3 regions of the Streptomyces sp. NPDC101490 genome follow, and region 3 is predicted to be linked to each of the others. Evidence: riboswitches for the same ligand, from Rfam matches in the RefSeq annotation. Region 3 holds a riboswitch; each other region holds the start of a gene.
The links. A riboswitch is a leader RNA that binds a small molecule or an ion and turns the genes downstream of it on or off. The one in region 3 is predicted to bind thiamine pyrophosphate.
Positions count from the first base shown of each region.

Region 1: another riboswitch for thiamine pyrophosphate. It lies ahead of ACIRQY_RS24405 (thiamine ABC transporter substrate binding subunit); the one in region 3 lies ahead of thiO (glycine oxidase ThiO).
Region 2: another riboswitch for thiamine pyrophosphate. It lies ahead of thiC (phosphomethylpyrimidine synthase ThiC); the one in region 3 lies ahead of thiO (glycine oxidase ThiO).

Region 1 is NZ_JBIWNI010000015.1:68,350-78,474, forward strand. Features, by position in the region: gene ACIRQY_RS24365 (helix-turn-helix domain-containing protein) at 34-615, shown strand; gene ACIRQY_RS24370 (M23 family peptidase) at 826-1,458, opposite strand; gene rpsB (30S ribosomal protein S2) at 1,714-2,640, shown strand; gene tsf (translation elongation factor Ts) at 2,743-3,579, shown strand; gene pyrH (UMP kinase) at 3,743-4,510, shown strand; gene frr (ribosome recycling factor) at 4,605-5,162, shown strand; gene ACIRQY_RS24395 (phosphatidate cytidylyltransferase) at 5,162-6,265, shown strand; gene rlmN (23S rRNA (adenine(2503)-C(2))-methyltransferase RlmN) at 6,433-7,545, shown strand; TPP riboswitch at 7,575-7,685, shown strand; gene ACIRQY_RS24405 (thiamine ABC transporter substrate binding subunit) at 7,751-8,851, shown strand; gene ACIRQY_RS24410 (ABC transporter permease) at 8,890-10,125, shown strand, end outside.
Region 2 is NZ_JBIWNI010000005.1:206,369-216,493, reverse strand. Features, by position in the region: gene ACIRQY_RS14035 (helix-turn-helix domain-containing protein) at 7-777, shown strand; gene ACIRQY_RS14030 (SsgA family sporulation/cell division regulator) at 914-1,357, shown strand; gene ACIRQY_RS14025 (YibE/F family protein) at 1,582-2,964, opposite strand; TPP riboswitch at 3,036-3,183, shown strand; gene thiC (phosphomethylpyrimidine synthase ThiC) at 3,177-4,958, shown strand; gene ACIRQY_RS14015 (hypothetical protein) at 5,013-5,654, opposite strand; gene ACIRQY_RS14010 (metallophosphoesterase) at 5,816-7,267, opposite strand; gene ACIRQY_RS14005 (LacI family DNA-binding transcriptional regulator) at 7,566-8,672, opposite strand; gene hisC (histidinol-phosphate transaminase) at 9,088-10,125, shown strand, end outside.
Region 3 is NZ_JBIWNI010000003.1:353,172-363,296, forward strand. Features, by position in the region: gene ACIRQY_RS09220 (phytoene desaturase family protein) at 1-675, shown strand, start outside; gene ACIRQY_RS09225 (hypothetical protein) at 731-1,570, opposite strand; gene metF (methylenetetrahydrofolate reductase [NAD(P)H]) at 1,625-2,542, opposite strand; gene thiE (thiamine phosphate synthase) at 2,727-3,383, opposite strand; gene ACIRQY_RS09240 (Rv2175c family DNA-binding protein) at 3,477-3,842, opposite strand; gene ACIRQY_RS09245 (NAD(P)/FAD-dependent oxidoreductase) at 3,887-5,101, opposite strand; TPP riboswitch at 5,194-5,307, shown strand; gene thiO (glycine oxidase ThiO) at 5,305-6,468, shown strand; gene thiS (sulfur carrier protein ThiS) at 6,465-6,665, shown strand; gene ACIRQY_RS09260 (thiazole synthase) at 6,671-7,465, shown strand; gene pknB (Stk1 family PASTA domain-containing Ser/Thr kinase) at 7,553-9,457, shown strand; gene ACIRQY_RS09270 (deoxyribonuclease IV) at 9,460-10,125, shown strand, end outside.

The DNA of each region.
Region 1 (10,125 bases), on a different contig from region 3:
AGTGGACCCGTGCCCAGGATTCGAGCGGCCTCGGTGGCCGAGCACCGGACGATGCAGCGCGGCGCCCTCCTGGACGCCGCGCGATCCCTGCTGTCCGAGGGTGGTACGGAGGCGTTGACCTTCCCCGCCCTCGCCGAGCGGACGGGCCTGGCCCGTTCCTCCGTGTACGAGTACTTCCGGTCGCGCGCGGCCGTGGTCGAGGAACTGTGCGCCGTCGACTTCCCCGTCTGGGCCGCCGAGGTCGAGCTGGCCATGGACGGTGCCGGGACCCCGCAGGGCAAGGTCGAGGCGTACGTCCGCACCCAGCTGGAACTGGTCGGCGACCGGCGTCACCGCGCGGTCGTCGCCATTTCGGCCAGCGAGCTGGACGACGGAGCCCGCGAGAAGATCCGGGCCGCCCACGGCGGTCTCGTCGCGATGATCGTCGAGGCCCTCGCGGAGCTGGGCCAGCGGCAGCCCCGCCTCGGTGCCATGCTCCTCCAGGGCGTCGTCGACGCGGCCGTCCGCCGTATCGAACTCGGCGTGGCCGAGGATCCGACGGAGATCGCCGAGGCGGCGGTCGCCATGGCCCTGCACGGAGTCAACGGGGTCGCCGACGGCGGCTCCGCGGCCTGAGCCGGTCGGCACCGGACGCTCCCTCCTCCGGGGAGAGAGCCCATCGACGGGCCGGGCCGTCCGGGGCAAGGGGGCATCACGGGGCATTACGGGGCTTCGTCCCGTTGCGAGCCTCCAGAGCCACAGGACCCCGGAGCTTTCACCGGGCACCACACCGTGAGCCCCCAGCCCCACGAGCCATCCCTCTCAGGAGCATCCCTGCCATCGGTCTCAGTCGGCGTACGGGGGCAGGGGCGGGAGCGGTAGCAGGCGGGACGGTTCGCGTTCCATGAGGACGAGCGGGTTCAGATACCGCTCGCCCCTCAGCAGGCCCCAGTGGAGACAGTCCCGCGCGCAGTGGGCGCCGGGGGCGACCCGGGCGACCGGAGTGCCGGGAGCGACCCGGTCACCCACCGCCACCAGGGGAACCACCGGCGAGAACGTGGTGCGCAGTGGGGGCACCCCTGGCCCCGTCCCCATCCCCGTCCCAGCCCCCGCCGGCAGCGTCAGGGTGAGGACGCCCCGGCCGCCCACGGGGCCCGCGAAGGAGACCGTGCCCGCGACCGGCGCCAGCACCGGGGTGCCCGCCACGGCGGCGAGATCCACCCCGCGGTGGCCGGGGGCGTAGGGACCGGGCGGCGGCTCCCAGCCCCGCAGGACCGGCGGAGGCGGAGGCCCCACCGGCCACACGGAGCCGGGCCCGGGGGAGCCGAACCCCGGAGAGCCGGAGCCGAACCCCGGAGTGCCGGAGCCGTATCCGGGAGCGCCGGAGCCGTGCCCCATCGGGCCGGGAAAGGGCCCCAGGAGCCCGGAGGGCAGGGGCAGGGTCAGGGCGAGGGTCAGGACCGCGGTGGTGAGAGACATGGAGCCAGGCTCCCGTCCCGTCCCGCCCTCCGCCGGGCCCCGGCGGTTCCTGTGGACCGCCCACCCGTTGTGGACAGCGCCGTCACCCGCTGCTCCACCGGTCCCGTACACTTCCTATGGCGACCCGGGTCACCGGGTCGACTTCGCACGCCCCGCCACTGCCCTCACCGGCCGTGGCAGCGCCTTTCGGTCCCTCGTGGGCATGGCGCGCCGGGGCGTCAGGACAAAACAACCGAGAAAACCAAGGAGATGGCCATGGCCGTCGTCACGATGCGGGAGCTGCTGGAGAGCGGCGTCCACTTCGGTCACCAGACCCGTCGCTGGAACCCGAAGATGAAGCGCTTCATCTTCACCGAGCGCAACGGCATCTACATCATCGACCTGCTCCAGTCGCTGTCGTACATCGACCGCGCCTTCGAGTTCGTCAAGCAGACCGTCGCGCACGGTGGCTCGATCATGTTCGTCGGTACGAAGAAGCAGGCGCAGGAGGCCATCGCCGAGCAGGCGTCGCGCGTCGGCATGCCCTACGTCAACCAGCGTTGGCTCGGTGGCATGCTCACCAACTTCTCGACCGTCTACAAGCGTCTGCAGCGCCTCAAGGAGCTCGAGCAGATCGACTTCGAGGACGTGGCCGCCTCCGGCCTCACCAAGAAGGAGCTCCTGGTCCTCTCCCGCGAGAAGACCAAGCTCGAGAAGACCCTCGGTGGCATCCGCGAGATGCAGAAGGTCCCGAGCGCCGTCTGGATCGTCGACACCAAGAAGGAGCACATCGCCGTCGGTGAGGCGCGCAAGCTCCGCATCCCGGTCGTCGCGATCCTCGACACCAACTGCGACCCCGACGAGGTCGACTACAAGATCCCGGGCAACGACGACGCCATCCGCTCCGTCACCCTGCTCACCCGCGTGATCGCCGACGCCGTCGCCGAGGGCCTCATCGCCCGCTCCGGTGCCGCGACCGGTGACTCGAAGCCGGGCGAGAAGGCCGCGGGCGAGCCGCTCGCCGAGTGGGAGCGCGACCTGCTCGAGGGCGACAAGAAGGCCGACGAGACCGTCGAGGCCGCTGAGGTCGCCGAGGTCCAGACCTCCGCCGAGACCGAGAAGGTCGCGGACGCCGAGGCCACCGAGGCCCCGGCCGCCGTCGAGGCCGTCGAGGCTCCGGCCGCCGACGCCGAGCAGGCCTGACCCTTCAGGACCTTCGGGTGGTGACGGCGGGGGCCCACGAAGCCCCCGCCGTCCACCCGTGGACCCGCCCGATCTTTCAGACTTCGAGAGAGAAACAGACTCATGGCGAACTACACCGCCGCTGACGTCAAGAAGCTCCGCGAGCTCACCGGCGCCGGCATGATGGACTGCAAGAAGGCCCTGGACGAGGCCGACGGCAGCGTCGACAAGGCCGTCGAGGCGCTGCGCATCAAGGGTCAGAAGGGCGTCGCCAAGCGCGAGGGCCGCTCTGCCGAGAACGGCGCCGTGGTCTCCCTCATCGCCGACGACAACACCTCCGGTGTCCTCGTCGAGCTGAAGTGCGAGACGGACTTCGTCGCCAAGGGTGACAAGTTCCAGGCCGTCGCCGCCGAGCTCGCCAAGCACGTCGCCGCCACCGCCCCGGCCGATCTGGCGGCGCTGCTCGCCTCCGAGATCGAGGCCGGCAAGACCGTGCAGGCGTACGTCGACGAGGCCAACGCCAACCTCGGCGAGAAGATCGTCCTCGACCGCTTCGCGCAGTACGCCGACGGCTTCGTCTACGCGTACATGCACCGCACGATGCCCGACCTGCCGCCGCAGATCGGTGTCCTCGTCGAGTTCGACAAGGCCGACGCCGACGTCGCCAAGGGTGTCGCCCAGCACATCGCCGCCTTCGCGCCGAAGTACCTCACCCGTGAGGACGTCCCGGCCGAGGTCGTCGAGACCGAGCGTCGCGTCGCCGAGGAGACCACCCGCGCCGAGGGCAAGCCCGAGGCCGCGCTCCCGAAGATCGTCGAGGGTCGCGTCAACGGCTTCTTCAAGGACGCCACGCTGCTCGGCCAGGCGTACGCCCTGGACAACAAGAAGTCGGTCCAGCAGATCCTGGACGAGGCCGGTGTCACCCTGAAGCGCTTCACCCGCATCAAGGTCGGCATCTGAGTCCGTCCGCGAACGCGACGGACACCGGACCCCGATAGGGTCTGAAGCAGTCGTCCGCGCCCGCGCAGGACGACCGCAGATCTGACGAGGAGGCCATTGCCGCACGGGATACCGCGAGGACCCAAGGCAATGGCCTCCTTCGTATGTGCACGAGGAGATCTCCATGAACCAGGGCGCCGTACAGGGCGACAACAGCGGCACCGGTAGCAGGACCGGCCGCTTCATGCTGAAGCTGTCAGGAGAGGCATTCTCCGGCGGTACCGGCCTCGGCGTCGACCCCGACGTCGTGCACGCGGTCGCGCGTGAGATCGCGGCCGTGGTCCGCGACGGCGCGGAGATCGCGGTGGTCATCGGCGGTGGCAACTTCTTCCGGGGCGCCGAGCTCCAGCAGCGCGGCATGGACCGGGCCCGCTCCGACTACATGGGAATGCTCGGCACCGTGATGAACTGCCTCGCCCTCCAGGACTTCCTGGAGAAGGAAGGCATCGACTCCCGCGTCCAGACCGCCATCACCATGGGGCAGGTCGCCGAGCCGTACATCCCGCTGCGCGCCGTGCGCCACCTGGAGAAGGGGCGCGTCGTGATCTTCGGCGCGGGCATGGGCATGCCGTACTTCTCCACCGACACGACCGCCGCCCAGCGTGCCCTGGAGATCGACGCCGAAGCCCTGCTGATGGGCAAGAACGGCGTGGACGGCGTCTACGACTCCGACCCCAGGGCCAACCCCGACGCGGTCAAGTTCGACGCGCTGGAGTACGGCGAGGTGATCTCCCGCGACCTCAAGATCGCGGACGCCACCGCCATCACGCTGTGCCGGGACAACAACCTCCCGATCCTCGTCTTCGAACTCCTCACCGCGGGCAATATCGCTCGCGCGGTGAAGGGTGAGAAGATCGGCACGCTCGTGAGCGACCAGGGCACCCGGGCCTGACCCGAACCGGGGAAACCCCCCGCAAGGGGATGGACAGAGCCCTGCCGGTCGTACACCGTGCAGGACCCAACGCGACGACACGCAGGAGCAAGTGGTGATCGAAGAGACCCTCCTCGAGGCCGAGGAGAAGATGGAGAAGGCCGTCGTGGTCGCCAAGGAGGACTTCGCCGCGATCCGCACCGGCCGTGCGCACCCGGCGATGTTCAACAAGATCGTGGCGGACTACTACGGCGCCATCACCCCCATCAACCAGCTGGCTTCCTTCTCCGTCCCGGAGCCCCGGATGGCCGTGGTGACCCCGTTCGACAAGAGCGCGCTGCGCAACATCGAGCAGGCCATCCGCGACTCGGACCTCGGGGTCAACCCGAGCAACGACGGCAACATCATCCGGGTGGTGTTCCCCGAGCTGACGGAGGAGCGCCGCCGGGAGTACATCAAGGTCGCCAAGGGCAAGGCCGAGGACTCGAAGATCTCGATCCGCGCGGTCCGCCGCAAGGCCAAGGAGACCATCGACAAGCTCGTCAAGGACGGCGAGGTCGGCGAGGACGAGGGCCGCCGCGGCGAGAAGGAGCTCGACGACACCACCGCGAAGTACGGCGCGCAGGTGGACGAGCTGCTCAAGCACAAGGAAGCCGAGCTGCTCGAGGTCTGATGAACGACTCATCCTGGGGGGCCCCGGCCGGTTCCGGCCGTGGGGGACCCGACCAGGGGCCCGTCCCGGCGGGTCCCGCACACGATCGGCACGGGGCACCGCAGACTCGCCCCATGCCCATCGTGCCCGACGTTCCCGCCGGCGGATTCCAGGACGATCACGGCCGGGGGGCCGCTCACCCGAGCGGTCCCCTGTTCCGTGACGAGACGCCGCACGAGCACCCGCAGGAGCCCATGCCCAGCCCCACCCCGCCTCCGCCGTCCGGGCCGCCGTCGGAGCCCCGGCAGAAGAAGAGCGCGGGGCGCGATCTGGGCGCTGCCATAGGGGTCGGGGTCGGACTCGGCGTCGTCATCATCGCGTCGCTGTTCTGGAAGCCGGCGTTCGTCGGCGTGCTCGTGGTCGCCGTGGTCGTGGGCCTGTGGGAGCTGACCTCCCGTCTCCAGGAGCGCAAGGCCATCAAGGCGCCGCTGGTTCCGCTCGCGGTCGGTGGCGCGGCGATGGTCGTCGCCGGTTACCTCCGGGGTGCCGAGGGCGCCTGGGTGGCGATGGCCCTGACGGCGCTCGCGGTGCTCGTGTGGCGGATGACGGAGCCCCCCGAGGGGTATCTGAGGGACGTCACGGCGGGGGTGTTCGCCGCGTTCTACGTGCCGTTCCTGGCGACCTTCGTGGCGCTGCTGCTCGCCGCCGACGACGGTCCGCAGCGGGTCCTCACGTTCCTGCTCCTGACCGTGGTCAGCGACACCGGGGCGTACGCGATCGGCTGGCGGTTCGGCAAGCACAAGCTGGCCCCGAGGATCAGCCCCGGAAAGACCCGTGAGGGGCTCGTCGGCGCGGTGACGTTCGCGATGGCGGCGGGCGCGCTGTGCATGCAGTTCCTGATCGACGACGGCGTCTGGTGGCAGGGTCTGGTCCTCGGCCTCGCGGTGGCGGCGAGCGCGACGCTCGGCGACCTCGGCGAGTCGATGATCAAGCGTGACCTGGGCATCAAGGACATGGGCACGCTGCTGCCCGGTCACGGCGGCATCATGGACCGGCTGGACTCGCTGCTGCCGACGGCGCCGGTGGTCTGGCTGCTGCTCGCGCTCTTCGTCGGAACGGGTTGACGGACAGCGGGTACTCTGGAAGGGCTCGTGGCGCACCGCGTCGCGAGCCCTTCGTACGCCCCGCTGCCGCGGGGGTGATCCTGAGGTCCCGGCTCCGGCAGTGTGCCGCCGTGGTTCCCCGCCCGTCGGGTGGTGCCAGACCTCGTCGTCCTGAGGAGACGCCCGTCGTGGCCCGTCCGACCCCCGGAGAACTCACTTTCGTCGCCCCGCGCGGTGCCAAGCAGCCGCCGCGGCACCTCGCGGACCTGTCGCCCGCCGAGCGGAAGGAAGCCGTCGCCGCCATCGGTGAGAAGCCCTTCCGCGCCAAGCAGCTGTCGGCGCACTACTTCGCGCGGTACGCGCACGATCCCGCCGAGTGGACCGACATCCCCGCCGCCTCGCGGGAGAAGCTGGCCGGCGAGCTGCTGCCCGACCTGATGTCGGTGGTGCGGCACCTGTCCTGCGACGACGACACCACCCGTAAGACGCTCTGGCGGCTGCACGACGGCACGCTGGTCGAGTCGGTGCTCATGCGCTACCCGGACCGGGTGACGATGTGCATCTCCTCGCAGGCCGGATGCGGGATGAACTGCCCGTTCTGCGCGACCGGACAGGCGGGCCTCGACCGGAACCTGTCGACCGCCGAGATCGTGCACCAGATCGTCGACGGGATGCGCGCGCTGCGCGACGGCGAGGTCCCCGGCGGGCCCGCCCGCCTCTCGAACATCGTGTTCATGGGAATGGGCGAGCCGCTCGCCAACTACAAGCGGGTCGTCGGCGCCATCCGGCGGCTGACCGACCCCGAGCCGGACGGGCTCGGCCTCTCCCAGCGCGGGATCACCGTCTCCACCGTCGGGCTCGTCCCCGCGATGCTGCGCTTCGCCGACGAGGGCTTCAAGTGCCGTCTCGCGGTCTCCCTGCACGCGCCCGACGACGAGCTGCGCGACACCCTGGTGCCGGTGAACACCCGCTGGAACGTGCGGGAGGTCCTGGACGCCGCCTGGGAGTACGCGGAGAAGTCCGGTCGCCGGATCTCGATCGAGTACGCCCTCATCCGGGACATCAACGACCAGGCCTGGCGCGGTGACCTCCTCGGACGGCTGCTCAAGGGCAAGCGGGTGCACGTCAACCTCATCCCGCTGAACCCGACGCCCGGCTCGAAGTGGACCGCGTCCCGTCCCGAGGACGAGAAGGCGTTCGTCGAGGCCATCGCCCGGCACGGGGTGCCCGTGACCGTGCGGGACACCCGGGGCCAGGAGATCGAGGGCGCCTGTGGACAGCTGGCGGCCGCCGAGCGCTGACCTTGTACTCTGAGGTCGAACACATCTTCATATTCCGACAGGGGAGCGCCACAGCGCTGAGAGTGCGGTGACCGTCAGGCCGCAGACCCTCTGAACCTCGCCCAGGTCATTCTGGGTAGGAAGTTCGGTCGTAACTCGAGCTGTTGCGCCCTGCCCACCTCCGGGTGGGCGGGGCCGCGTCTCTTCCTGGTCACACCCAGGAGGAATGTCAGTGAGCACCAAGAAGGCGGCCGCCGTCGCGCTCGTCGCGGCGCTGGGCGTCACCACGCTGGCCGCGTGCGGGGCGGACGACGCCCGCGAGGCGGCGGGGAAGTCCGGCGCGCCCGCGCCGAAGACCGTGACCCTCGTGAGCCACGACTCCTTCAACGCCTCCAAGGAGGTGCTGGCGGAGTTCACGAAGCGGACCGGATTCACCGTGAAGGTCCTCAAGAGCGGGGACGCGGGCGAGGCGGTGAACAAGGAGATCCTGACCAAGGGCTCTCCGCAGGGTGACGTCTTCTTCGGCGTCGACAACACGCTGCTGTCCCGCGCCCTCGACAACGGGATCTTCGTCCCGTACGAGGCGAAGGGACTGGACCGGGTCCCGGCCGCGTACCGGCTGGACAAGGAGCACCGGGTGACCCCGGTCGACTCCGGGGACATCTGCGTCAACTACGACAAGAAGTACTTCGCGGACAGGAAGCTGGCGCCGCCGGTCACCTTCGACGACCTGGTGAAGCCCGCCTACAAGGACCTCCTCGTGGTGGAGAACCCCGAGCGGTCGTCCCCGGGGCTCGGTTTCCTGCTCGGCACCGCCGCCAAGTACGGCGACGACGGCTGGCCGGGCTACTGGTCGAAGCTCAGGGCCAACGGCGTGAAGACCGTCGACAGCTGGGAGCTGGCCTACAACCAGGAGTTCTCCGGTTCGGCCGGGGGCAAGCAGGCCAAGGGCGACCGGCCGCTCGTCGTGTCGTACGCCTCCAGCCCCCCGGTCGAGGTGCTCTACGGGGAGCCGCAGCCGAAGGTGGCGCCGACTGGGGTGTCCACCGGCACCTGCTTCCGGCAGACCGAGTTCGCGGGGCTGCTGACCGGGGCGAAGAACCCCGAGGGCGGCAAGGCGCTGATCGACTTCCTGATCTCGAAGACGTTCCAGGAGGACATGCCGCTCCAGATGTTCGTCAACCCGGTGGTGACGGACGCGGTGCTGCCCGAGCTGTTCACGAAGCACGGCGTGGTCGTGGACAAGCCGGAGACGATGGCGCCGGAGAAGATCGCCGCGAAGCGTGACGGGTGGATCCAGCAGTGGTCGTCGCTGGCCGTGAAGTAGGGCGCGACGTCCGAGGGAACGTGACGCGGCTGGGCCTGATGGCCCTGCCCGTCGCGTTCTTCGCGGTCTTCTTCGCCTGGCCCGTCGTGTCGATCGTGGACCGGGGACTGCGGCCCGACGGCAGCTGGCGGCTCGGCCGGATCGGGGACACCCTGGCCCGCCCGGAGATCCTCGACGTCCTCGGCTTCACGCTCTGGCAGGCGCTGGCGTCGACGGCGCTGACCCTGCTCGTCGCGCTGCCGGGGGCGTACGTCTTCGCCCGCTTCGACTTCCCGGGCAAGGGCGTCCTGCGGGCCGTGGTCACGGTCCCGTTCGTGCTGCCCACGGTCCTCGTCGGCACCGCGTTCCTCGCGCTCGTCGGCCGGAACGGGCTGACGGACGAGCTGTGGGGGCTGCGGCTCGACACCAGCGTCTGGGCGATCCTCCTCGCCCATGTGTTCTTCAACTACGCCGTGGTCGTACGGACCGTGGGCGGGCTCTGGTCGCAGCTGGACCCGCGCCAGGAGGAGGCGGCCCGGGTCCTCGGCGCCTCGCGGTGGACGGCGTGGCGGACGGTGACGCTGCCCGCCCTCGTGCCCTCGGTGGCCGCCGCCGCGCTGATGGTCTTCCTGTTCACGTTCACCTCCTTCGGCATCGTGCAGATCCTCGGCGGGGGCGCGTACTCCACCCTGGAGGCGGAGATCTACCGGCAGACCGCGCGGCTGCTCGACCTGCCGACGGCCGCCGTCCTGACGCTCACGCAGTTCGTGGCGGTGGGCCTGATCCTGGCCGTGCACGCCCGGACGGTACGGCGCCGGGAGACGGCGCTGCGGCTCGTACCGCCGGAGCGGACCGCGCGCCGGCCGCGCGGCGCCGGACAGTGGACGCTGCTCGGCGGGGTGCTGCTCTCGGTCGCGCTGCTGATCCTGCTGCCGCTGGGGGTGCTGGTGGAGCGGTCCTTCGCCGGACCCCACGGGTACGGCCTCGGCTACTACCGGGCCCTCGGCACGCTGGACGAGTCCGGCACCTTCCTCGTCCCGCCGCTGGAGGCGATCGGGAACTCGCTGCGGTACGCGGCGGCGGCGACCGGCATCGCGGTTCTCGTCGGCGGGCTCGCGGCGGCGGCGCTGACCTGGCGGAGCGGGCGGGCCGGGCGGGCCGCGCGGCTCGTCCGGGGCTTCGACGCCCTGCTGATGCTGCCGCTCGGGGTGTCCGCGGTGACCGTCGGCTTCGGTTTCCTGATCACGCTCGACGAGCCGCCGTTCGATCTGCGGTCCAGCTGGATCCTCGTACCG
Region 2 (10,125 bases), on a different contig from region 3:
TGACCTTTGGCCACGGCTACGCAGACTACTGCGCCTACCCTGATCGGCTCGGTGCAGCGAGCGCTGAGACTGCTGGAGGCCGTGGCCTCCCACCCGGACGGCGCTCCGGCCAAACAGCTCGCCCGTGAGACGGGCCTCCCGCTGCCCACCACGTACCACCTGTTGCGCACCCTGACGCACGAGGGCTATCTGCGCCGCGAGAAGGGTGTGTTCGTCCTCGGGGAGGCAGCCGTCCGGCTCGCCGGTGGCGGAGCCGTGCAGAATCGTCGCATCAAGATCGAGGACTCCCTGGCGCGCTGGCGGGACGAGATCGGTGTGCCGGTCTACTTCGCCCTCTACCGCGACGGCGAGGTCGAACTCGTCTCGGTCGCGGACACCCCCTCCTCCCCCGCAGTGGAGGAGTGGGCCGACTTCCGGGAGACCGCGCACGCCCACGCGATCGGGCAGTGCCTGTTGAGCCAACTCGATTCGAAATCTCGTCAAGACCACCTCGACCGGCATCCGGTCGAAGCCATCACGCCGTATACGGTGCGTAACCATCACGCGCTTATGGAGCGTTTGGGTGGTTTGGGGCGAATGGAGCCCCTGGTGGAGCGTCAGGAATATGCGCTCGGCACAGTTTGTGCCGCGATCCCCATCACAGCAGGCTCCACGGCCGCCGCTGTGGCCATTTCCCTGCCGCTCCACCAGGAAGAACGGTTGCTCCCAGCAATCGAGCGGCTACGTGCAGAGATCGGAAAGCTCTTCAACTCCCTCGCTTTCTCTATCAGTATCTGAAAAATCACTCCTTGTGATCTGCTAGCGCGTACAGCACGATTGCGTCAAGAGGGCCACGGGGGATCATTCCTGGCCGTTTCGGTCACAGCTTTCAGCAGCTGTTTACACAACTGCTTCATCTACTGCGGGGTACATGATGCGAGAGTCGGTTCAGGCCGAGGTCCTGATGAGCTTCCTCGTCTCCGAGGAGCTCTCGTTCAGGATCCCGGTGGAACTGCGGTACGAGACCCGTGATCCCTACGCGGTGCGGATGACCTTCCACCTCCCCGGAGACGCTCCGGTGACCTGGGCGTTCGGCCGGGAGCTGCTGCTCGACGGGATCAACAGGCCCAGCGGGGAGGGCGATGTGCACATCGCCCCGACGGAGCCGGAGGGTCTCTCGGACGTTTCCATCAGGCTCCAGGTCGGAAGCGACCGGGCCCTGTTCCGGGCCAGCGCGCCACCGCTCGTCGCGTTCCTCGACCGCACGGACAAGCTGGTCCCACTCGGTCAGGAACGGAACCTGGGCGACTTCGAGGACAATCTGGAAGCCGCGCTCGGCCGCATCCTGGCCGAGGAGAGCGCGGGCCCGGCGGCCTGACCGGCGCCCACCACCCGGCACGGGGCACCCTCCCCGCGCCCCTGGCGTCGAGCACGACGACGCCTCCCCCGTGCCCGCACCCACCAGCACGGCGACACCTTTCCCGTACGACCCGGTGTTCGCGTACGACCCGGTGTGCGCGTACCACCCGGTTCTCCCGTACCACCCAGTGCGAACGGGCCTCCCGTCCCAGCTCTGCGCCGGTACCCGCCGTCCCGCGGCCGTCATCTGGCGCGGCGACGGCGTCCGCCCCGCGTGCCGGTGGCCCGCCGGGTGCCCGCTCCCGTACGGTCACCGGCCGCGGTCGGTCCCCCGGCACGACCGGCACCCCCGGCCCGCTCACGGTCGGCGGAGACCACCAGGGCCGCGAGCGCCGTGGTGAGCGGCACGGAGGCGACCAGGCCGATCGAGCCGACCAGCGTCCGGACGATCTCCTCGGCGACCAGCTCGCTGTTGGCCACCGTCCCCATGCTGCTCTGCGCGATCGAGAAGAGGAGAAGCAGCGGAAGGGCGGCGCCCGCGTACGCCAGCACCAGGGTGTTCACGACCGAGGCGATGTGGTCGCGGCCGATCCGGATCCCGGCCCGGTACAGCGCGCGCGGCCCCATGTCCGGGTCGGCCTGGTGCAGTTCCCAGACGGCGGAGGTCTGGGTGACCGTGACGTCGTCGAGCACACCGAGCGAGCCGATGATGATTCCGGCGAGCAGCAGACCGGACATGTCGATGTTCGGGTAGAGGCCGTGGATCAGTCCGGTGTTGTCGTCGGTGTTGCCGCTCAGCGAGGCCCAGTCGATGAAGAGCGACCCGAGCAGCCCGATCAGCAGCAGCGAGATCAGCGTCCCGAGCACCGCGACCGAGGTGCGGGCCGAGAGGCCGTGGCACAGATAGAGCGCGGCCAGCATGATCACGCTCGATCCGACCACCGCTACGACCAGCGGATTCGATCCCTCCAGGATCGCCGGGAGGATGAAGAACGTCAGCACGAGGAAGCTGATGACGAGCGCGACGAGCGCCATCAGGCCGCGCAGGCGCCCGACGAGCACCACCGCGAGCGCGAAGATCCCCGCGAGCAGGGCGATCGGGAGCTTCCGGTTGACGTCCGTCACCGAGTACTGGAGGTCGGGGGGCGCGTCGGGGGCGTACGCCACCACCACGCCCTGGCCCTGGTGGAGTTGACGGGGCGCGTCCGGCTGCACGATCTCGGTGAACCGCCGCCCCTTCTCCGGCCCGCTGGTGACCTCGACCGTCGCCTTCGCGCACTGCCCCCGCCGGGAGTCGACGGCCCCGCGCTCCTCGGGGGTGGAGGTGTCCCCGGTCGGCGGGACCTGTCCGGCGTTCACCGACGCGCAGTCGACGTACTGCACGGAGACGACCCTGCCCTGCTCCGTCTGCCGGTCGAAGCCGACCCCGGTGCGCTCGTGCGCCGGGGTGCCGCCCGGCCACAGCACCACCAGACCGACCACGACGGCGGTGGCGAACGGGATCAGGATCGCGGCGATGACCTTGCGCAGATGACGGGAGACCGGGGCGGCGGGACCGTGGCTGTGGCTGTGCCCATGGCCGTGCCCGTGGCCGTGCGGTTCGGGGGTCTGATGGGGGGAAGTCACCGACCGATCATCGCAAGAACGGCAGGGGCCCACTGTTCAGCACGCCAGGAATGGCGCTAGCGTGGTGGCACCTTTGCACACGCGGGAGCTCGGAGCACCGGGCTGAGAGGGCGCTGAATCACCGTACGCGCGTACTGATGTACGTACGGGAAAGGGCTGCGCCGACCGCCGAACCTGTTACCGGGTAATGCCGGCGTAGGGAGATCGGTCTCATGACCATTCAGGACGCACGCACGCCTGCCTCCGACCAGAACCGGACCGACGGGCAGGAGCGCACGCCCGGTTGGCACAAGGGGTACGTCCAGGGCTCGCGCCCCGACCTCCGGGTGCCGGTCCGTCAGGTGCACCTCACCAACGGCCGGGACGTCACGCTGTACGACACCTCCGGCCCGTACACCGACCCGACCGTCGACACCGATGTGCGACGGGGCCTTCCGGCCCTGCGCGAGAACTGGATCGTCGCGCGCGGCGACACCGAGGAGTACGCGGGCCGCCCGGTCCGCCCCGAGGACGACGGCATCAAGCACACCTCGCCGCGCGGCGGGCTCAAGAACCTCGACGCCGTCTTCCCCGGCCGTCCCCGGCTGCCCCGCCGGGGACGCGAGGGCCGGGCGGTGACCCAGCTCGCGTACGCCCGGCGGGGCGAGATCACCCCGGAGATGGAGTACGTGGCGATCCGGGAGAACGTCTCCCCCGAGGTCGTGCGGGAGGAGATCGCGGCGGGCCGCGCGGTGCTGCCCGCGAACGTCAACCACCCGGAGATCGAGCCGATGATCATCGGCAAGCGGTTCCTGGTGAAGGTCAACGCCAACATCGGCAACTCCGCCGTCACCTCCTCCATCGAGGAGGAGGTGGAGAAGATGACCTGGGCGACCAAGTGGGGCGCGGACACGGTCATGGATCTGTCCACCGGCCGCAACATCCACACCACCCGTGAGTGGGTCCTGCGCAACTCCCCCGTACCGATCGGCACCGTGCCGCTCTACCAGGCGCTGGAGAAGGTCGACGGCAGGGCCGAGGAACTGACCTGGGAGGTCTACAAGGACACGGTCGTCGAACAGGCCGAGCAGGGCGTGGACTACATGACCGTGCACGCCGGCGTACTCCTGCCGTACGTGCCGCTCACCGCGCGCCGCAAGACCGGCATCGTCTCGCGCGGCGGCTCGATCATGGCCGCCTGGTGCCTCGCGCACCACAAGGAGAACTTCCTCTATACGCACTTCGAGGAGCTCTGCGAGATCCTCGCGGCCTACGACGTCACGTACTCGCTCGGCGACGGACTGCGCCCCGGCTCGATCGCGGACGCCAACGACGAGGCGCAGTTCGCGGAGCTGCGTACGCTCGGCGAACTGAACACGATCGCCAAGCGGCACCACGTGCAGACGATGATCGAGGGCCCCGGGCACGTCCCGATGCACAAGATCAAGGAGAACATCGACCTCCAGCAGGAGATCTGTGAGGAGGCGCCGTTCTACACGCTCGGCCCGCTGACCACGGACGTGGCGCCCGCGTACGACCACATCACCTCCGGCATCGGCGCGGCGATGATCGCCTGGTGGGGCACGGCGATGCTCTGCTACGTCACGCCCAAGGAGCACCTGGGCCTGCCGAACCGGGACGACGTGAAGACCGGTGTCATCACGTACAAGATCGCGGCGCACGCGGCGGACCTGGCCAAGGGGCACCCGGGCGCGCAGGAGTGGGACGACGCGCTGTCCGACGCGCGGTTCGAGTTCCGCTGGGAGGACCAGTTCAACCTGGCGCTCGACCCCGACACCGCGCGTGAGTTCCATGACGAGACGCTGCCCGCGGAGCCCGCGAAGACGGCGCACTTCTGTTCCATGTGCGGGCCGAAGTTCTGTTCGATGAAGATCTCGCAGGACATCCGGCGGGAGCACGGCGGCACCCAGCGGGAGATCGAGGCGGGGATGGCCGAGAAGTCCCAGGAGTTCGCGGCGAGCGGCAACCGCGTGTACCTCCCGCTCGCGGACTGATCCACCCGCCCGCCGCCGCCGGTACTGGTGCCGGACACCGGTACCGGCGCGGTCTCAGCCGTCCGGGGTGTCGGGCACGGGGGCGGCGGCGGTGAGGACGTCGTGGAGGAAGGGCACGATCCCGCGCTCGAGGAGGGCCAGGCGCCAGGCCTCCCGGGCGCGGGACAGCTCGTCGTCCTGGTTCCCGCCCACCTCCGCGGGGCTGTTGCGCAGGGCCGTCACGAGCAGCCCCACGGCGGCGCAGAGCAGTCCCGCCGCGGCCACCGTCCCGAAGACCAGACCGGCGGTGAGCAGCGTCGCGCCGAACTCCACGGTCGGGGTGAGGGCGTGCAGGACCGCGCCCGCCAGCAGGAGGATGACGGCCGCCGCGCCCGCGAGGACGGGCACCATGACGGTGAGGACGGCGACGACACCCGCGCCGCCCGGTCCCGGCCGGTCGGCGGTCGAGGGGCGGTTGCCGAGGGCCGCGCGGTGCTGCTCGCGGACCTTCACGTAGTGCTCGTACTCGCTCGCCGCCGCGCTGGTGACCAGCGTGGTCGCGTTCAGCGTGAGGGCACGCAGCTGTACGAGGGTGAGGCGGGTGCCCGCTCCGTCGAGATCCGGACGTGCGTGGGCGGTGTTCAGTGCGTCGTCGAGGACCCGCTCGTACTCGGCGCGGTCCTCGGTCAGCAGGTGCGGAGCCACGTTCATGTGCATCCCCCGATGCTCCGTGGCCGCGGATCAGCCGTGGCGAACGGTCGGTCGAGCGGAAACGGAGGAGAGCCTGCTACCAATGGACCCCGATGGTAGGACGGGGGTGCCACGGGCTGACAGGGTGTTTCCGGAATTCGCCGTCCCCGGATGCGCAGGGTGACGCGTCAGCCGGTCAGGGGCAGTTGGACGACCAGGAGCTTTCCGGCCATGGTCACTCCGCCGTCCATGGCGATGGCGAGGCCCTCGGCGTAGACGTGCGGTCCGTCGACGACCGGTCCCGTGTCGTCCTCGCCGTCCTCCGCGCCGACCTGGCCGAGGAGGTACGGGATGGGGCTGTGGCCGTGCACGATCCGTCGGCCGCCGTAGGTGGAGAGCAACTCCCGTACGGCCTGCGGGCCGCCTTCGTCGCGGAAGGCGAAGCGCTTGGTCAACTTGCGGAAGAGGTCCCAGACCTCGTCGGCGTCGTTCCGGTTGAGGAGTTCATGGACGGTGTCGTTGACGTCCTCGATGGTCTCGCCGTACTCCAGGTACGCGGTGGTGTCGGAGTGCAGCAGGAGGTGGTCGTCCTCCCACACCACGGCGTCGAGCCGGGACATCCACTGGAGGTGGACGTCCTGGAGACGGTCCATGTCGTGCTTCTGCCCGCCGTTGAGCAGCCAGGCGGCCTGGAAGGTGGCGGTGCCCGCGCCGGAGTTGACCGGGGTGTCGCCGAACCGCTTGGCGCCGATGAGCAGCAGTTCGTGGTTGCCCATGAGGGCCTTGCAGTAGCCGCCGGCGGCGGCGGCCTCGGCGGACAGGCGCATGACGAGGTCGATGACGCCGATGCCGTCGGGGCCCCGGTCGGTGAAGTCGCCGAGGAACCAGAGACGGGCGTTCCCGGCGGACCAGTCGCCGTTCTCGTCGATGAGGCCCTGGGCGTGGAGGGCGGAGGTCAGTTCGTCCAGGTAGCCGTGGACGTCACCGACGACGAAGAGCGGGCCGGGTCCCTCGTCGTTCCCGGAGACGGGTCCGGTCGAGGGGACGGCCTCGGGGGTGACGGGGAGCCGGAGGGTGTCGCCGGGGCCGATGACGGGCAGGTCGCGCTCGGTCGGCGTGTATCCCTCGGGGAGTTCGCCGTCGGGGAAGGCGTTGCCGGGGTGGCCGGTGGCGACGGAGACGATCGCGGAGGCGGCCGGGGCGGGGTACGCGGGCTGGGCGCGGTGGCCGAGGAGCAGGGTCGGCTCGGAGGGCTGGGGGGCGCTGGGCGGGGGCCCCGCGGGGTGCCGGGGCGGCTCGGACGGGTACGCGGGGTGGAGGTGTCCGGCGGCCGGGTCCTGCTGCCCCGGGGCGGCCTGCTGTCCCGGGTGCCACGGCTGTTCGGGCGCGGTGGTGGGCATCGGCGGGGCCGTACGGGGGGTGTGGTCGACCGGGCGCGGGGGGGCCGGGGGGCGCTCGGGCGCCGTGTGGTGCGGCTGCTCGGCGGGCGGGGCCTCGACCGGTGGTGGGACCGGCAGAGGTTCCCCGGAGGTCGGCTCGGAGGCGTGGCCCTGTACGGGCACGCGCGCGTACGGCGGTACTCGGAAGTCACGCAATGTCGCCGTGCGCGCCTCGGGCTCCTGCCCGGCCCCCTGAGTCATGGACCCCTCCACCACCGTCGCGATGCCCTGCACAGCGCGGACCGGCCTGGTGGGGGTGGTCCGCGATGTCGTGCGCCCATCATAGGAATGAGGGTCGTGCTGTGTGACGCACCAGGGGTGGTGAATCCGGGTCCACTCCGGGTTGACCGGCTGATTCGCCCGATTTAGGAAGGTCTAGTCCAGGGTGGAGACCGGTGCGTCGGCCGGTTTGGCCGTCCCGGCCCACGGGCAGGGACGGGACGGCGGTGCGGTGACGCCCCGTCGGAGGTTCCGGTGCGGGGCGTTCCGTCGGGACTTCTCAGTCCTTCGAGGGCGAGCGCGGCGGGCTGACCGTCGTACGGGGCGAGCGGCGCTGCGAGGAGGTGCGGACGATGAGTTCGGTCGGTATCACCTGCTCGACCGGGCCGTCGGTCTCGATCCCCTCGATGGCGTCGATGAGGAGCTGGACGACGGCGGTGCCGATCCGGCGTGGCTTGAGCGAGAGCGTCGTGATGGGCGGTTCGGTGGTGGCGTAGACGGTCGACTCGCTGCAGCAGACCAGCAGCAGGTCGTCCGGGACGCGGAGTCCGTAGCGGCGCGCGGCCGCGAGGAGGTCGGTGCCGTTGGGGTCGAAGAGGCCGTAGACGGCGTCCGGCCGGTCCGGGCGGGCGAGCAGCCGGTCGGCCGCGACGGCGCCCGCGCACGGGTCGTGCGCCGGATAGGCCTCGTAGACGGGGTCCTGGCCCACCCGCTCGCACCAGTTCAGGTACGCGGTGGTGGACAGGCGGGTGTACGTGTCGGTGGTGGTTCCGGTGAGGAGGCCGATGCGGCGGGCACCGGCGTCGGCGAGGTGGTCGAGCAGGTCGAGGACGGCGGCTTCGTGGTCGTTGTCGACCCAGGCGGTGACCGGAAGGGTGCCGGCGGGGCGTCCGTCGGAGACGACGGGCAGGCCCTGGCGGACCAGTTCGGTGACGACCGGGTCGTGGTCGGAGGGGTCGATGACGACGGTGCCGTCGAGGGCGACGTTCGACCAGACGTCATGGCGGGAGGTGGCGGGGAGGATGACCAGGGCGTAGCCCCGGGCGAGTGCGGCCGATGTGGCGGCTCTGGCCATCTCCGCGAAATACGCGAATTCGGTGAAGGTGAAAGGTTCATCCCCGTACGTGGTCACGGTCAGGCCGATGAGTCCCGACTTGCCGGTGCGGAGCGTGCGGGCCGCCGCGGAGGGGCGGTACCCCAGCCGGTCGGCGACCTCGCGTACATGTCGCCGGGTGGCGTCGGGGAGTCGGCCCTTGCCGTTGAGCGCGTCGGAGACAGTCGTGATGGAGACCCCGGCGGCGGCGGCCACGTCCCGGATGCCTGCTCGGCCCTGCCGGCTTCCCCGGGTCTGTGCCCGGCTCACCTGGTGCTTCCCTGCTGCTGTCATGGCGAGCCGATAGTAGGGCGACAGAGGGTGGTTGGGCCGGTCGCACATACAGGCGTTGACAGGCACGTTTCTGCATGATCGAAAAGCGCCAAGGATCAATAAATCAAAGGTAGTTAGAGAGATTTTTGTGGGTTCCATCGGTATCGGACCACGTCGACCTGGCGAGGGTGCGAGGTCTCGAAGAGGTCTCAACTCACCTCTACGGGGGATGCGCGCCACGGCGCTCGCCACCGGCGTGCGCTACCCGAGCGTGCGCCCCCTGGTCTGTCGGCCGCGAAGGGCGAAGGGTCCGCGGCGTACCCCTCCGGTGTCCGGGGCCCATTCGCAGTGGGTTGTCCACAGGCCATTCGCAGCGGGGGCGAATCCTCTTAAGGTGAGGAGCATTGGCGGTACGTACGGTCGAGGAGGCCACACTGTGAGCGAGACCAGCGGGACGAGCACCGGCAGCCCGAAGCTGCGCGCCGAGCTGGACGGCGTTCCCACCTACAAGCCGGGCAGGCCCGCGGCCGCGGGCGGCCCCGTGGCCTTCAAGCTGTCCTCCAACGAGAACCCGTACCCGCCGCTGCCCGGTGTCCTGGAGAGCACGCTGGCCGCCGCCGCGAACTTCAACCGGTACCCGGACATGGCCTGTGCGGGCCTCACCGAGGAGCTGGCCGCCCGCTTCGGCGTCCCCGTCTCGCACCTGGCCACCGGCACCGGCTCGGTCGGCGTCGCCCAGTCGCTGCTCCAGGCGACCTCGGGCCCCGGCGACGAGGTGATCTACGCCTGGCGCTCCTTCGAGGCGTACCCGATCATCACCCAGATCAGCGGGGCGACCTCGGTGCAGGTGCCGCTGACCGAGGGGGAGGTGCACGACCTCGACGCGATGGCCGGGGCGATCACCGACCGGACCCGGCTGATCTTCGTCTGCAACCCCAACAACCCCACGGGCACCGCTGTGCGCCGGGCCGAGCTGGAGCGCTTCCTCGACCGGGTCCCCTCCGACGTCCTGGTCGTGATCGACGAGGCCTACCGCGAGTTCGTCCGCGACACCGAGATCCCGGACGGCATCGAGCTGTACCGCGACCGGCCGAACGTCGCCGTGCTGCGCACCTTCTCCAAGGCGTACGGCCTGGCGGGGCTGCGGGTCGGTTTCGCGGTCGCCCACGAGCCGGTCGCGGCGGCGCTGCGCAAGACGGCGGTGCCGTTCGGGGTGAGCCAGCTGGCGCAGGACGCGGCGGTGGCGTCGCTGCGGGCCGAGGACGAGCTGCTCGGACGGGTCGGCTCCCTGGTCGCGGAGCGCGAGCGGGTCCACGCCGGGCTCGTGGCCCAGGGCTGGACGGTGCCGGACACCCAGGCCAACTTCGTCTGGCTGCGGCTCGGCGAGCGGACCGCGGACTTCGCGGCGGAGTGCGAGCGCCACGGTGTGATGGTGCGGCCGTTCGCGGGGGAGGGCGTGCGCGTCACGATCGGT
Region 3 (10,125 bases):
GACGTCCTAGAGGAGGACGGCCGGGCGGTGGGCGTCCGGCTGGCCGACGGCACGACGACGGCGGCCGACCACGTCGTCTCGGGGGCGCCGGTGCCGTCGCTCTACCGCGACCACGTCGTCGACTGGACCGACGGCGACGAGGTTCCGCACCACCAGGCCAACGGAACGGGCCGGGTGACGGTCTGTCTGGCGCTGCGCGGGCCCCGGGAGGCGGGGGCGGCGCACCGCACGGTGGTGCACGCGGCCGAGGGGCGGCCGACGGTGACGGTGCTGCGGCCGGACGACCCGGCGCTGCGGCCGGACGCGGAGCACGAGTCGGTGACGGTCACGGCGACCGTCCGGCTGCTTCCCGGGCGGGACTGGGAGGCGTTCGCCGACGAGCTGGCCGGGGCGGCCGGGCGGGCGGTCCCGGGGCTCGCGGAGCGGCTGCTGTGGCGGCATGTGCGCACCCCGGAGGACGTACGGCGGGACACCGGTGCGGCGGAGGTGCCGGGGCCGGCGCTCGCGGGGGCCCGGGGGCTGCTGATGCCCGCGGACAACCGTTCCCCGCTGCCGGGCCTCTGGTTCGCGGGCGGCTGGTCGCACCCGGGCGGCGGGCTGGCCCACGCGGGCATGTCGGGGGCGCTGGTGGCCGGACTGATCGTGGAGGGCGCGGACTTCCGCGGCTCGCAGTGAGACGGCCGGGGTGCCGGGGCCGGTGGGTCCGCGACCCCCGGTCTCCGGCCCGCGCTCAGTACCGGTAGTGCTGCTGGTCGTCCGGGTGCGGCTCGTGGCCGTACCCCCCCGGGGTCTGCGGCTGGGGCGGCTGGTCGGTGTCACGCTGCTGCGGGACCCAGACGCCGCCGGGCGGGGTGTCGTAGGTGTACGAGGGGGCGTACGGGTCACCGTAGTAGCCGCCGTACTGCTGGGTGTCCGCGCCCTGGCCGATGTACGGGTCGGAGTAGGCGGCGTACTGCTGCTGTCCGGTGGTGTCGTAGCCGTAGGCGGGCTGCCGCTGTTCGTGGCCGGGCTGCTGCTCGTAGCCCGGCAGGTAGGGGTCGTGGCCCGGTGTCCCGTACCCGGTGGGGTGTCCGGTGTCCTGGGCGGACGCGTCGGGGGCGGGGGTCCGGTCGTGGCCGTAGACCCCGTACTGGCCGGTCTCGTCGGGCAGCGGCAGGGGCTCGTAGACGGCGGTCGTCTCGGCGGCGGCCGGTTCGGGGGCGCCTTCGGGGCCGTCGTACGGGGTGGCCCCGGCGTCGTAGGCGACCTCGGTGACCTCCAGGGTCGGGCCGCCGCGCGAGGCACCGCCCGCCCGGCGGCGGCGGCTCGCGCCGGGGCTGCCGCCGATGGCCCAGCCGGTGGAGAAGCCCCGGCGGAAGGAGAGCGTCACATACGTCTGGCCGACCGCGAAGGCGACGGCTCCGGCGACGATGACCGGCACCGAGGGCAGCAGCACCCCGAGGACCACGCCGAGGAAGCCGCAGAAGGCGAGCACGCGCCAGCGGAGCCGCGCCTTGTACTGGAGGAGCACCTCCCCCAGCAGCCAGAGCGCGACCACTCCGAACGCGATGTAGAGGACCGTCCACCCCATGCCCCGCCGCCCCTCTCCACGGTCACCGCCGCGGTTCGGGGCGGGTACGACCGGTCACGACTGCTGGTGCAGTCCGAGATTCTCGTAGATCTCGAGCGTCGCGGTGGAGCTGTTCAGCGTGATGAAGTGCAGTCCGGGGACGCCCTCGGAGAGCAGCCGCGCGCAGAACTCCGTCGCGAACTCGATACCGATGGAGCGTACAGCGGCGGGATCGTCCTTGACGGCGAGGATCCGCTCTTTCACGTCCGGGGGAAAGAGCGCGTTGCTCAACTGGGGCAGCCGGTCGAGGGTCTTCACGTTCACCACGGGCATGACCTCGGGGATGACCGGGGTCTCGCAGCCCGCCTTGGCGACGCGGTCGCGCAGCCGCAGGTAGTTCTCCGGGTCGAAGAACATCTGGGTGATCGCGTAGTCCGCGCCCGCGCGGCACTTGGCCACGAAGTGCCGGACGTCGGTGTCCCAGTCGGTGGACCTGGGGTGCATCTCGGGGAAGGCGGCGACGCCAACGCAGAAGTCTCCCGACTCCTTGATCAGCCGTACCAGGTCGGCCGCGTAGCGGACGCCCTCGGGGTGCTCGACCCACTCGCCCAGCGGGTCGCCCGGCGGGTCGCCGCGGACGGCGAGCATGTTCCGGATGCCCGCGTCGGCGTACTGGCCGAGGATGTTGCGCAGCTCGGCGACCGAGTGGTCGACGGCGGTGAGGTGCGCGACCGGGGTCAGCGTGGTGTCGGAGGCGATCTTCTGGGTGGCCTTCACGGTGCCGCCTCGGGTGGAGCCCCCGGCGCCGTAGGTCACGGAGACGAAGCTGGGCCCGACCGCCTCGACGCGCCGCATCGCGTTCCAGAGCACCTGCTCGCCCTTCTCGGTCCGGGGTGCGTAGAACTCGAAGGAGTACGACGTGCCGCCGGAGGCGAGGATGTCCCGGACCGTGCGGGCACGGTCCGAGCGGACGGAAGCGGTACCAAGGGCCATAACGGCAGGTTAGACGGGGCACGGCGAGCCGCGTACCGGGCGTCCGGTGGATGGACATGTTTTCGGACAGACGGACGGATCGGGGCGTGTCCGGACTCGGGCCGGATGTCCGCCCGGATGTCCGCCCGGGGGCGGGAACGGGTCCGGGGGCGGGGACCCGGGGTCCAGGGGCGGAGACGGGTGTCTAGCCCTGCCGGGCGCGCTCCCGGACCCGGGCGGCGAGGGACGCGGTCGCGGCGGCGGGGTCGTCCGCCTCGGTGATCGCGCGGACGACGACGATCCGGCGGGCGCCCGCGTCCAGGACCTCGTCGAGGGTGGTCCCGTCGATGCCGCCGATGGCGAACCAGGGCCGGTCCCGGGCCAGCTCCGCCGCGTACCGCACGAGGCCGAGGCCCGGCGCGTACCGCCCCGGTTTGGTGGGGGTGGGCCAGCAGGGTCCGGTGCAGAAGTAGTCGACGCCCGGTGCGGCGGCCGCGGCGGCGACCTCGTCCTCGGCGTGGCAGGAGCGGCCGATCAGGACCCGGTCGCCGAGGATCGCGCGGGCGGCGGGCACGGGCAGGTCGCCCTGGCCCAGGTGGAGCACGTCGGAGCCGATGGCGTGGGCGACATCGGCCCGGTCGTTCACCGCGAGGAGCTTGCCGTGGCGGCGGACCGCGTCGGCGAACACGGCGAGGTGTTCCAGTTCCTCGGCCGCCTCCATGCCCTTGTCGCGGAGCTGGACGACGTCGACGCCGGAGGAGAGCACCGCGTCGAGGAAGGCGGGCAGGTCGCCCTGGCGCTTCCGGGCGTCGGTGCACAGGTAGAGCCGGGCGTCGGCGAGCTGCTCACGAGGCGTGGGCACGGTTGGGTTCCCCCGTCGGTGGCGCGGGGCGCGGCGGCCGGTCCCGGGCGGGGCCGGACGCCGCGACACGCGGGTGGTGTCTTCGGTGCCGGGTCAGAGGGCGAGCGCCTGGGCGCGGCGCTTCACCTCCGTGCCGCGATTCTCGCCGAGGGCCTGCGCGGGCGTGCCCGGCAGGCTCTCGTCCGGAGTGAAGAGCCACTCCAGCATCTCCTCGTCGCTGAAACCGTCGTCGCGCAGCAGCGTGAGGGTGCCGACGAGGCCCTTGACGATCCGGTCCTCCTGGAGGAAGGCGGCGGGGATCTGCAGGGCGTTGTTCTCTCCCCGGCGGACGGCGATGAGCTGGCCTTCCTTGATCAGCTGCCGCACGCGGGTCACGTCGATGTCGAGCATCTCCGCGATGTCGGGCACGTAGAGCCAGGCGGGGACGAGCGCATCGATCTTTACGTCAATCTGGGTCACGGGGACAAGCCTGCCATCCCGGACCGACAGCCGGTAGTCGGGCCCTACCCGACGGCCGCCTTCAGGGGGACGGAGGGGTCCGCCGCGCGGACCGGGTCGACCGGGGTGCCGGTCTCGATGAGCCTGCGGCCCTGGGCCAGGTCGCGGGGGCGGCCGACGGCCAGCAGGGCGACGGGGACCCCGGCGCGCAGCCAGAGCACGGACCAGGCGTCGTCGGCGGGGTCGCCGCGCCGGACGAGCGCGTCCGCGCGGGCGTGGTGGCCGGCGTACTGGACGAAGCGGCCGAACTGCTCGGACCAGAAGTACGGGACGGGGTCGTACGGCCCCCGGTCGGTCCCGGTGATGGCCGAGGCGACGGTGCGCGGGCCCTGGAGGGCGTTGTCCCAGTGGTGGACGAGGAGCCGTTCGCCGTAGCGGGCGGAGGGGAAGGAGGCGCAGTCGCCGACCGCGTACACATCGGGCAGGGAGGTGCGCAGCCGGTCGTCGGCGGTGACGGCGCCGCTCGGGTCGAGGGCGATGCCGGAGCCGGTGAGCCAGTCGGTGGCGGGGCGGGCTCCGATGCCGACGACAACGGCCTCGGCGGGGAGTTCGCGGCCGTCGGCGAGGACGACCCGGCCGGGTGCGACGGTGGCCACGCGGGCGTGGGTGAGGAGTTCGGCGCCGCTCGCCCCGTACCACTCGGCCATGGGGGCGGCGATCTCGGCGGGCAGGATCCCGGCGAGGGGGAGGTCCGCGGCCTCGACGACGGTGACGGGACATCCGGCCGCGCGGGCGGCGGTGGCGAACTCGGCGCCGATCCAGCCCGCGCCGACGACCACGACGGCGCTGCGGCGGGCCAGGACGGGGCCGAGGCGGACGGCGTCGTCGAGGGTGCGGAGCAGATGGACCCCGGGGACGCCCTCGGTGCCGGGCAGGGTGAGGGGGTGGGCGCCAGTGGCGAGGACGAGGACGTCGTAGCCGACGGGTCCCTCCTCGGTGTCGATCTCGTGGGCGTCGGCGCGCAGTCCGGTGACGCCCAGGCCGAGGCGGAGGGTGACGCCGAGGTCGTCGAAGTCGATGTCGAAGGCGGAGTCCTCGGCCTCGCCGAGGAGGACGGCCTTGGAGAGCGGGGGCCGGTCGTAGGGCTGGTGGGGTTCGCCGCCGATGAGGGTGACGGGGCCGGTGAAGCCCTGTTCGCGCAGGGCGACGGCGGTCTGGACGCCCGCCATCCCGGCGCCGACGATCACGACGTGCTGCTGGTCCCGCTTCTGCTCGCTCACCCGGCCACCCTACGCACCTGATGGACCGTCAGGAAGTCGGGGTGGGGCGGGGTCCTGCGGCCGCCCGGCGGCGCGGGCTAGTCTGGCGGGCGTAAAGCACTCGCGGGAGCCCGGACGCACCGGGCTGAGAGGGAGGCTGGGACGGCCTCCGACCGTACGAACCTGATCCGGGTCATGCCGGCGAAGGGAGGGGCTGGACGCCCATGCGTTCTTCCGATGTCCTCGTGGTCGGGGGCGGCATCATCGGCCTGGTCACGGCCTGGCGGGCCGCGCGGCGCGGACTGCGCGCCGCCGTGGTCGACCCGGATCCCGGCGGCGGAGCGGCCCGGGTCGCCGCCGGGATGCTCGCCGCCGTCACCGAACTCCACTACGGCGAGGAGACCCTCCTCGGGCTCAACCTCGCCTCCGCCGCGCGCTACCCCGCCTTCGTCGCCGAGCTGGAGGAGGCCACCGGCCACGACGTCGGCCACCGCGCCTGCGGCACCCTCGCCGTCGCCCTCGACGCCGACGACCGGGCCCATCTGCGCGAGCTGCACGCCCTCCAGACGCGCTGCGGGCTCGCCTCCGAATGGCTCAGCGGGCGCGAGTGCCGCCGTCTGGAACCGATGCTCGCGCCCGGGGTGCGCGGCGGGCTGCGGGTGGACGGCGACCACCAGGTCGACCCGCGACGGCTCGCCGCCGCCCTCCTCGTCGCCTGCGAACGCGCCGGGGTGGTCTTCCACCGCGCCCTCGCCCACGGTCTGACGGTCACCGCCGACCGGGCGCGCGGCGCCGGGCTCGCCGACGGCGGGCACCTCGCCGCCGACCAGGTCGTGCTCGCGGCGGGCAGTCTGAGCGGGCGCCTCGCGGGCGTGCCCGAGGAGGTCCTCCCGCCGGTGCGCCCGGTCAAGGGCCAGGTCCTGCGGCTGCGGATACCGGCCGCGTACGCCCCCTTCCTGTCCCGGACGGTCCGTGCCATGGTCCGGGGCAGCCATGTCTACCTGGTGCCCCGTGCCAACGGCGAGCTGGTCGTCGGCGCCACCAGCGAGGAACTCGGCTGGGACACCACGGTGACCGCGGGCGGGGTGTACGAGCTGCTGCGCGACGCCCACGAACTGGTCCCCGGCATCACCGAGCTGCCGCTCACCGAGACCCTGGCGGGGCTCCGCCCCTGCTCTCCCGACAACGCGCCCCTGCTGGGCCCCACCGCGCTGCCCGGCCTGCACCTGGCCACCGGCCACCACCGCAACGGGGTGCTGCTGACCCCCGTGACCGGCGACGTGATGGCCGAGGTCCTCACCACCGGCGTCCTCCCCGAGGAGGCGCGCCCCTTCTCCCCCCGCCGCTTCGCCCCCGCCCCTCCCGTACGCCAGGAGCAGCCCGCATGATCGTGTCCGTGAACGGGGAGGCGCGCGAGCTGCCCGGCCCGCTCTCCCTCGACGCCCTCGTCGCCACCCTGACCACGGCCCGCTCCGGGGTCGCCGCGGCCCTCAACGAGACGGTCGTGCCGCGCGGCGAGTGGGCCACGACCCCGCTCGGCGAGGGCGACCGGGTGGAGGTCCTCACCGCGGTCCAGGGGGGCTGAGCGCGATGTCCGACGACGTGTTCGTCCTCGGGGGCGCGGAGTTCTCCTCCCGGCTGGTCATGGGTACCGGCGGGGCCCCCAGCCTCGACGTCCTGGAGCGCTCCCTGACCGCCTCGGGCACCGAGCTGACCACCGTCGCCATGCGGCGGCTCGACCCGACCGTGCGGGGCTCGGTCCTCTCCGTCCTGGAGCGGCTCGGCATCCGGGTGCTGCCCAACACGGCGGGCTGTTTCACCGCGGGCGAGGCGGTCCTGACCGCCCGGCTCGCCCGGGAGGCGCTGGGCACCGACTGGGTGAAGCTGGAGGTCGTCGCCGACGAGCGGACCCTGCTGCCGGACGGGGAGGAGCTCCTCGCCGCGGCCGAGACCCTCGTCGACGACGGGTTCACCGTGCTCCCGTACACCAACGACGACCCGGTCCTCGCCCGGAAGCTGGAGGACGTGGGCTGTGCGGCGATCATGCCGCTGGGCTCCCCCATCGGCTCCGGACTCGGCATCCGCAACCCGCACAACTTCGAGCTGATCGTGGAGCGGGCCGGGGTGCCGGTGATCCTCGACGCGGGCGCGGGCACCGCGTCGGACGCGACGCTCGCGATGGAGCTGGGGTGCGCGGCGGTGATGCTGGCCTCGGCGGTGACCCGGGCGCAGGAGCCGGTCCTGATGGCGTCGGCGATGCGGCACGCGGTCGAGGCGGGCCGGCTGGCCCGCCGGGCGGGCCGCATCCCGCGCCGCCACTTCGCGGAGGCGTCCTCCCCGGTGACGGGCCGGGCCGACCTGGACCCGGAGCGCCCGGCCTTCTGAGCGCCCCGGCGGGACGCTCGTCACAGCTGTGCCCCGGTACCTCGCGGCCGGGCGGGCGCCGGGCCCGCGGCTCGTAGACTCGACGCCGTGGACACGACCCTTCAGGACCCCCTCGTCGGGCGGCTGCTCGACGGCCGCTACCGCGTCGACGCGCGCATCGCCGTCGGCGGGATGGCCACGGTCTACCGGGCCGTCGACACCCGTCTCGACCGCGTCCTCGCGCTCAAGGTGATGCATCCGGCCCTCGCGGTCGACGCCGAGTTCGTCGGGCGGTTCATCCGGGAGGCGAAGTCCGTCGCCCGGCTCTCCCACCCGAACGTGGTCGGCGTCTTCGACCAGGGCGCCGAGGGCGCGTACGTCTACCTGGCGATGGAGTACGTCGAGGGCTGCACCCTGCGGGACGTGCTGCGCGAGCGCGGGGCCCTGGCGCCCCGGGCCGCCCTGGACATCCTGGAGCCGGTCCTCGCCGCGCTCGGCGCCGCGCACCGGGCCGGGTTCGTGCACCGGGACATGAAGCCCGAGAACGTCCTGATAGGGGACGACGGGCGGGTCAAGGTCGCAGACTTCGGCCTGGTCAGGGCGGTGGGCTCGGCGACCGCCACCACCGGTTCGGTCCTCGGCACGGTCTCCTACCTGGCGCCGGAGCAGATCGAGCACGGCGCCGCCGACACCCGCGCCGACGTGTACGCCTGCGGTGTCGTCCTGTACGAGATGCTGACCGGCGGCAAACCCCACGCGGGCGACACCCCCGCCCAGGTGCTCTACCAGCACCTGCACACCGACGTGCCCGCGCCCTCCCGGACCGTCCCCGGGCTCGCCCCCGGACTGGACGGACTGACCGCCGCCGCGACCGCCCGCGACCCCGAAGCCCGCCCGTACGACGCCGTCGCCCTGCTCGCCCTGGCGCGGGAGGCCCGTGCCCGGCTGACCGACGAGGAGCTGGACGCGGAGCCGCCGCGCTCCCGGTCCGGGGACCGCGGCGGCTCCGAGGACCGGACGAGTGTGATCGCCCGCGCCGTGGAGGACCCGGCCGACGGGCCGCCGGTGGCGCGCACCGGCCGGATGCCGGTCCCGGAGCCGCCGCCCGCGACCGCCCGCCGCCGTCCCCCGAACGGCCCGCTGCTCCTGGTCGTCGGCGTCCTGCTCGCCCTCGGTCTGGGCGTCGGCGTCTGGTACATCAATTCCGGCCAGTTCACCCGCGTCCCCGCCGTCCTCGGCCAGACCGAGACCGCCGCGACCGAGCGGATCACGGGCGCGGGCCTGGAGGTCGGCTCGACCGCCCGCGCCTTCAGCGACGTGTACGAGCGCGGCACCGTCATGGCGGTCGACCCGGCCCCCGGCGAACGCCTGCGGAACAACGGCAGGGTCACCCTCACCCTGTCCAGGGGCCCGCAGATCGTGAAGGTGCCCCTTCTGAAGAACCAGCCGCTCGCCGAGGCCAGGCGCGCCCTGGAGCGGGAGGGCCTGGCGGTCGGAGTGATCACCCGGGCCTTCAGCGAGACCGTCGCCCAGGGCTCCGTGATCGGCTCCGACCCCGAGCCCGGCACCGGGCGGGCACCCGACTCGGCCGTCGCCCTGGTGGTCAGCAAGGGCGCGCCGATCGATGTGCCCGACGTCACCGGGGAGACCGTCGCCGACGCCACGGCCGGACTCCAGGAGGCCGGGCTCACCGTCCAGGTCGCCCCGGAGCGGATCCACTCCCCCGAGGACCCGGGCGCGGTCGCCGCCCAGTCCCTCGCCGAGGGCAGCAGGGCCGCCGGGGGCGACACGATCGTCCTGACCCTCTCCAAGGGCCCCCGGTCCGTGGAGGTCCCGGACGTGACCGGCGAGACCGCCGACGACGCGCGGGCCGCCCTGGAGGACGCGGGCTTCGAGGTCGAGGTGAAGAAGACCTTCCCCTACCTGGGCGACACCGTCTCGGGACAGTCCGTCGAGGGCGGCTCGACCGCGCCCGAGGGCTCCACCGTCACCCTCACGATCAAGGGACTGTAGGAATGCCGCGCAACCCCGTCGGTGGTCATGTCCCGGTGGCCGGTGGTCTCGCCACCGTCGGTCTCGGCTACGCCCGTGAGCTGGGCGCCGAGGCCGTGCAGGTCTTCGTCGCCAATCCGCGCGGCTGGGCCACCCCGCCCGGCGACCCGGCGCAGGGCGAGCGGTTCAGGGCCGGGTGCGAGGAGGAGTCGCTCTCGGCCTGGGTGCACGCCCCCTATCTGATCAACTTCGGCTCCCACACCGAGGCGACCGCCGAGAAGTCGGTGGAGTCGATGCGGCACTCGCTGCGCCGGGGCCGGGAGATCGGCGCGCGGGGCGTGGTGGTGCACACCGGTTCGGCGACCGGGGGCCGCCCGCGCGCGGTGGCGCTCGCGCAGGTGCGGGAGCTGCTGCTGCCGCTGCTCGACGAGCTGACGCACGAGGACGACCCGGATCTGCTGCTCGAATCGACGGCGGGCCAGGGCTCCTCGCTCTGCTCGCGCGCGGAGGACTTCGGGCCGTACTTCGACGCGCTCGACCACCATCCGAAGCTCGGCATCTGCCTGGACACCTGCCATGTCTTCGCCGCCGGACACGACCTGACCGGCCCGCACGGGGCCGCGCGGACGCTGGACCAGCTGGTGGCGACCGTGGGCGAGGGACGGCTGCGGCTGATCCACGCCAACGAC